Regions from separate parts of the Alteromonas sp. HB246098 genome, predicted to be linked through region 1. Evidence: predicted binding sites of a transcription regulator. Region 1 holds the regulator's gene; the other holds the start of a gene.

What was found. The regulator FliA, encoded in region 1, starts transcription of late flagellar genes. The targets are predictions, from matches to a motif close to CTAAAGNTNNNNNNNNNNNNGCCGATA.
Region 2: a site for FliA is predicted at 1,298-1,324, ahead of ACYTPF_RS00060 (VC2046/SO_2500 family protein). Genes of this name have one in related genera too.

The regions. Positions count from the first base shown of each region.
Region 1 is NZ_JBTZUG010000001.1:1,102,026-1,105,440, reverse strand. It holds gene flhF (flagellar biosynthesis protein FlhF) at 1-494, shown strand, start outside; gene ACYTPF_RS04750 (MinD/ParA family protein) at 500-1,366, shown strand; gene ACYTPF_RS04745 (RNA polymerase sigma factor FliA) at 1,363-2,094, shown strand; gene cheY (chemotaxis response regulator CheY) at 2,131-2,514, shown strand; gene ACYTPF_RS04735 (protein phosphatase CheZ) at 2,549-3,304, shown strand; gene ACYTPF_RS04730 (chemotaxis protein CheA) at 3,317-3,415, shown strand, end outside.
Region 2 is NZ_JBTZUG010000001.1:9,237-12,651, reverse strand. It holds gene ACYTPF_RS00065 (response regulator) at 1-1,235, opposite strand, end outside; gene ACYTPF_RS00060 (VC2046/SO_2500 family protein) at 1,357-1,929, shown strand; gene trhO (oxygen-dependent tRNA uridine(34) hydroxylase TrhO) at 2,008-3,003, shown strand; gene ACYTPF_RS00050 (EF-hand domain-containing protein) at 3,062-3,304, shown strand.

The sequences.
Region 1 (3,415 bases):
TAGCGACATACGGAAAAATTATTGGCTGTACTGTGCGAAAAGCGCAAACTAGTGAAGAACTTGCAGATTTATTGTTCCAACTTCGTCATAAGCGACTAGTATTGATTGATACAGCAGGTTTTAGTCAGCGTGATAGTCGATTAATTAAGCAAATTAAGCAGTTCGACAATGGCCAAATGCCAAAAGTTAAAAAATATTTGGTAGCGCAAGCCAATACGCAATATCCGGCTTTGCAGAGAATCATTCAAGCCTATGACGATATTGAACTAAGTGGCTGTATTTTCACAAAGTTAGATGAGTGCTACTCTTTAGGAGAGGTACTTAGTGCAGCGGTTGAATACCAACTACCGGTTAGTTATGTCACCGATGGTCAAAAAGTGCCTGAAGACATTAAGATTGCAGAAGCGAAATCTTTGGTTTCCGCTGCTGCAAAGCTTTATAAAAAGTACGGTTTGAATCATACTAGTGGTAACAACGCAATTAAAACAGCATAAGCAGTATGATTGACGATCAAGCGAGTAGCTTAAGAAAAATGAAGCAATCACGGTTAATCAAAGTAATCGCCGTCACTGGTGGTAAAGGTGGCGTAGGTAAAACAAACATTACACTTAACACTGCTATCGCCATGGCGAAGCAGGGCAAGCGGGTAATGGTTCTTGACGCGGACCTTGGTCTTGCAAACGTAGATGTGATGTTAGGCCTGCGAGTTGAGAAAAACTTATCTCACGTACTCTCTGGCGAGTGCACGTTGGACGAGGTTTTAGTAACCGGCCCACACGGTATTAAGATTGCTCCCGCCACATCTGGTACGCAGTCAATGGCGGAACTCTCACCCACACAGCACGCTGGCTTAATAAGAGCGTTTAGCGAGCTGCGTTCTCAAATAGACGTATTAATAGTCGACACCGCTGCTGGCATTTCAGATATGGTATTAAGCTTTTCTAAAGCCTCCCAAGATATCATGGTGGTGGTTTGCGATGAGCCAACATCACTAACTGATGCGTATGCGCTGATAAAAATCCTTAACCGTGAGCACGGTGTTTTTCGCTTTAAAGTTGTGGCCAATATGGTTCGCGATGTGCGAGAAGGTCAGGAATTATTTAGCAAATTAAGTAAAGTGACAGGGCGTTTTCTTGATGTTGCACTAGAATTAGTGGCGACGGTGCCATTTGACGAAAATATTCGCAAAGCAGTGCGTAAGCAAACAGCTATTGTAGATGCTTTTCCGGGCTCTCCTGCAGCCGTAGCGATAACCAAGCTAGCAAACAGGGCGCTTACTTGGCCTATTCCGGCGCAGCCTGGTGGCCACTTAGAATTTTTCATTGAACAATTAGTTGCAGAAAAAGCCGTAGGAAGTCAACGTTGAACAGCAAGGCAGCCGCTTATCAACAGCAAACAGATAAATCGCAGTTAGTCGAAAGACATGCGCCTCTGGTTAAGCGTATTGCGCACCATTTGATGGCGCGCCTGCCTGCGAGTGTTCTTGTTGATGACCTTATCCAATCAGGCATGATTGGTTTGTTAGAGGCCGCTCGAAACTTTGATGGGTCAAAAGGCGCAAGCTTCGAAACCTTCGCAGGTATCCGCATTCGCGGTGCCATGCTGGATGAAATACGCAAAGGTGATTGGACGCCACGTTCTGTTCACCGAAATGGTCGCGCAATAACAGAAGCGATATCTCAGGTAGAAAGTGAAACTGGGCGCGACGCACGAGATTCCGATATTGCTGACAAGCTTAATGTGAGCTTGCAGGATTATCACCAGATGCTCAATGAAGTAAATGCCGGGAAGCTGGTGGGCATTGAAGATTTAGGTGTGTCGGAAGATGTGATCACTACCGAGCAAAGTCGAGGCAGTGATGCACCGTTAGAAGATTTAATGCAGGGCGCATTTCAAAAAGCGCTGGCCCATGCAATAACGACATTACCCGAGCGAGAAGCGATTGTTCTTTCACTTTACTATGATGAAGAACTAAACTTAAGAGAAATAGGCGAGGTTCTCGACGTAAGTGAGTCGAGAGTCAGTCAAATTCATAGTCAAGCCATGTTAAAACTCAAATCACGAATGAAGTCGTGGCAAGCTGACGAAGAATAGAAATTAAAAACAATTAACCCCTCAGTGGAGGCTATTTTGGACAAAAGCATGAAAATTCTCGTGGTCGATGACTTTTCAACCATGAGACGAATCATCAAAAACCTGCTTAAAGATTTGGGTTTTGCCAATATCCAGGAAGCGGATGACGGAAGCACCGCATTACCTATGTTACAACAAGGCGATTTCGACTTTGTTGTTACTGATTGGAACATGCCTGGTATGCAGGGTATAGATCTGCTCCGAGCAATTAGAGCCGATGACAAACTTAAGCATCTGCCAGTACTTATGGTGACCGCCGAAGCGAAGAAGGAACAGATCGTTGCTGCCGCCCAAGCGGGTGTAAATGGTTACGTTGTTAAACCTTTTACCGCGGCAACGCTTAAAGAAAAATTAGATAAAATATTCGAACGTTTAGGTTGATCCAGACGCTCACCAGATAAATGAGGTTTACTGGATGTCAACGAATGTAAACGTTCCAATATCGTTAGAAGAAGCAAAGCAGCTTGTCACTTTTCTTGAAGAAGGTGACAAGGCTTCAGCTAATGCACTACTTGAAGCCGTCTCAATGAAAGAAAACGTTGAGCTATTCGCTGAAGTAGGCAAGTTGACGCGTCAACTCCACGACGCATTAAACAACTTTCAAATAGACGACCGCATCAAAAATTTAGCTACAGACGATATCCCTGATGCTCAGTCCCGCCTTACCTACGTAATTGAAGAAACCGAAAAAGCTGCTAATACTACTATGGATGCCGTAGAGGCGAGTATGCCCATCGCTGAACTGCTCGCAGAGCGAATCGAAAAGGTTATGCCAGAGTGGAAAAAGCTGATGAACCGCCAAATCGAGCTGGGTGAGTTTAAGGTTTTATGTGCAGACTTAGACGAATTGTTGGAAGACGGTTCGAATCAGTCGGCTAAACTTACACAGTTACTTACTGAAGTTTTGATGGCACAAGGTTATCAAGACTTGACTGGACAGGTTATTCGTCGCGTTATCGACTTGGTTAAAGAAGTCGAAGATAGTCTTGTAAACATGCTTACTATGTTTGGCGAACGGGACGGTGCAGAACAAACTAAACCTTCCAGCGTTAAGGCCGATAAGGTTGATGGTGTAGAGGCAGAAGGCCCAATTATTGATGCTGACAAACGAGATGACGTCGTTTCAGGTCAAGATGATGTAGATGATCTTCTGTCTAGCTTAGGTTTTTAGGGGAGCGGGTGCATGTCGTTTGATGTTGACGAGGAAATATTACAGGACTTTCTGGTTGAGGCTGGAGAGATACTTGAACAATTACAAGAACAGCTCGTTGATCTTGAGAAC
Region 2 (3,415 bases), 1.1 Mb from region 1:
AACTCTCCCAGCTTATACATAACGTTAATGCTATCTGGAATGAACGCTGTCGGTACTTCTGCGTATTTATCATCAAGCTGTATTTGCGATGTATTGAGATGACGCTTTGCATCAATGAGCTTCCCATCAATCGCGCTTATCCTTGCATTTACAATATTGCCAAAAATTTCTACGTCGAACTCCCTGTCGATTTTATATAGGTGCTCATCAAACTTACCACGCTGTAATGTGAGTAAGGCTTCTTGCTGATATTTATTGCGCTGGCTTTTGTCATCAGCAGATTCAGCGACATCAAGTAAACTACGTATCATTGTGCACCAATGTAAACTTGCTTTATGTACAGTGCGTTTTGATAGGTTCCAAATTGCTTGGCTAGAGTTGGCTGCTAGTACTAAATCGTCATTTTCCCGGCCAATTTCACAAGCCTTATAATGACGAGGTAATGAAAACGGGGAAAGCTTGATAGCTTCCCTAATCGCATCTAGGGCTTTTTCACCTGCGTCCAAGGCGTGATGCGCTTGCGCAAGAATATCATGAGCATCAGCATTGAAACGGTTGCGTTTTAACGTTTTCTTGGCAATGGATATCGCTTTTTCATATTCATTCAACAGCAGATAGGTTCTACCAATTGCTATTTGTGCCCATAGCACAGGCCTACCTTCGATATATTCTTTTAGTACATCTAGAGCTTTTTGGGGTTGAGAAATACGCCAATAGAGTTCAACTAGCAGTTGTTCGCAGTGTCCTTTGTAGTGGCGAGGGTTTTCTAAAAGTGTCTCAATATGATCTATGGCACTGTTGTATTCACCTTGCTCTATAAGGTTGAACGCTTGTTGAAGAAATTGTCGTTTTTGCCACGCACGAACGATGCGAGATTTTAACTGTACTTGTGAAAAGGGTTTTATTAGAAAATCGTCTGGGCGACGTTCAATACTGCCAAGCACAACCGGTCGAGCACTATCTGCACTGATAAGAATAAATACTGAGGTTGGGTTGATAAGCCTTCGCGTGCGCAACTCTTCTATAAGTTCATAGCCATTTTTGGTATCAGCACCCAAGTGTAAGTCGCAAATTACAATATCAAATTTGTGCTTTTTACACAGCGATACCGCCTGTTCAGCAGAAGACTTAGTGACGACATCAGACGCCCCCATTGAATGCATTAGCCCTTTCAAAAGAAGAAGGAAAGGACGTTGGTCCTCAACAATCAGTACTTGTTTGTTGCTAAATTGCATTTCGAATCCGTGAATAAACACACTATCAATTAGTAGAAGTATATCTAACTTTAGAAAATAAGCTTAAGAAAAACATTATCTTGCCGACAACATACGTATACAACAACAGCATTGTGTACGTATGTCGCCAGATTTAGCCTCAGCAAATGAACAAACATCAATAGACCCCAGTATTTACTGGGAGCGAAGTGGTGTACTTGCTCGGGCGTCATCGCAGGGGGCCTTGTTCTCGTTATACCTTGCAATGCAGCAACATAGCGTAGCTGAACCGTTTGAAATTGAAGCGGCAACGTCAGACGCTGACACAGCGAATAGTATAGAAGCGCAACTTGCGGCGTTAAATCACTATAGACGTCCTTCACTGTCCGTCAGTGAAAATGAATGGACAGACATGCAAGTACACTCAAATTTACTCGCTACAGACTACGAAGGTGCACGCCTTTTTCTTAGTATGAAGCCTGCGCCGTTAGCTCAAACTGATGACGCGAAGCGCATCCCGGATGACGTTGTAGACAACTGCAGTCTAGCTACCCAGAAACGACTGAAAAAGCAATATGACAACGCTATAAAAGAAGATAATACGTTACTTTACGATGTTATATCTTCGCAAGGCGACGCCGATGACGGGAAATATGGGAAAGATAAGCACCAAGCTACAACGCCAGACTTTTCTTCATTTGAAAATATCGCCTAGTTTTTAACGGTCAGTTTTGTTATATTCCGCGCCGCATTTTTGCACTGGTCTTACGCTCCAATCAGCAAAGGTTAAAATATGTCTAAATATATTGTATGCGCAATGTATAAATTTGTTGCGCTTGAAAACTTTAAAGAAATCCGCCAGCCGCTTCTAGAGACTATGGAAGCAAATGGTATAAAAGGTACGCTTCTACTTGCTCACGAAGGCATTAACGGTACAGTTTCAGGTACCCGTGAAGGTATCGACGCATTGCTCGCTTATCTGAATAGCGATGAACGTATCAATCCTATCTCTTACAAAGAATCACTTCACGACGAACAGCCGTTCTATCGCACTAAGGTGAAACTTAAAAAAGAAATCGTGACCATGGGCGTTGAAGGTATCGACCCTCGCCAAACTGTAGGCACTTACGTCAAGCCTAAAGACTGGAATGCGCTAATAAGCGACCCTGATGTAACCGTAATTGACACCCGAAACGGTTATGAAATAGAAATTGGCACTTTCAAAAACGCCATTGACCCTAAAACCGACACGTTTCGCGAATTCCCAGAATACGTAGAAAAAGAACTCGACCCGTCAAAAAACAAAAAAGTAGCCATGTTCTGTACTGGCGGCATACGCTGTGAAAAGTCGACAGCGTATTTGAAAGAGCAGGGGTTTGAAGAGGTTTACCACTTAGAAGGCGGCATTTTACAGTATCTTGAAGATGTGCCGAAAGAAGAGTCTATGTGGGAAGGCGACTGCTTTGTATTCGATAATCGCGTTGCGGTAAACCACGACCTTGAAAAGAGTCATTACGAACAGTGTTACGCGTGTCGACTCCCTATTACTGAAGAAGATAAGCAAAGCGATAAGTATGAGCCTGGCGTAAGCTGCCCTCACTGTTACGGCACGCATACCGACGATCAAATTGCACGCTTTAGAGAGCGCGAAAAGCAGGTTCAGCTAGCGAAAGAGCGTCAGCAGGAACACGTGGGTACCGAAGCGCGTTTGACCATGGAACAAAAGCGTCAGGAAAAAGCAGAAGCTCAACGTTTACGCGCACTTAAAGCAAAAGAAAATCAGGCGTAGACAGTCAGAAAGAAGGGCGTTACACTCGTGTTTATTGCAGTTGAAATAAGGAATGCGAGTGAGCACTCAACTTTCAGAATCTAAAATTGAAGAAATTAGAAAGGACTTCAGCTTTTTCGATCGTGATGGCAATGGCCAAATCGATTTACCTGAGTTCATCGAGCTTCTAACCGTAATTTCACCAAAGACTAAAGCTAGCCACGTACAAGAAGGCTTTAAGCTTATCGATAGTAACGACGATGGTTACATCGACTTCGAAGAGTTTTTGGAGTGGTGGCAAGAAGGGTGGTGGGAGTACTAAGTTTTACTTAGTAACGCAAACCATCGCTAAAGCTTTGTGTACGCTCTGTTGACCGTGTCTTAAAAGCTTATAGTTACCGCAAAAAAAGAAAACGCTAAAACGGGTGCTTTG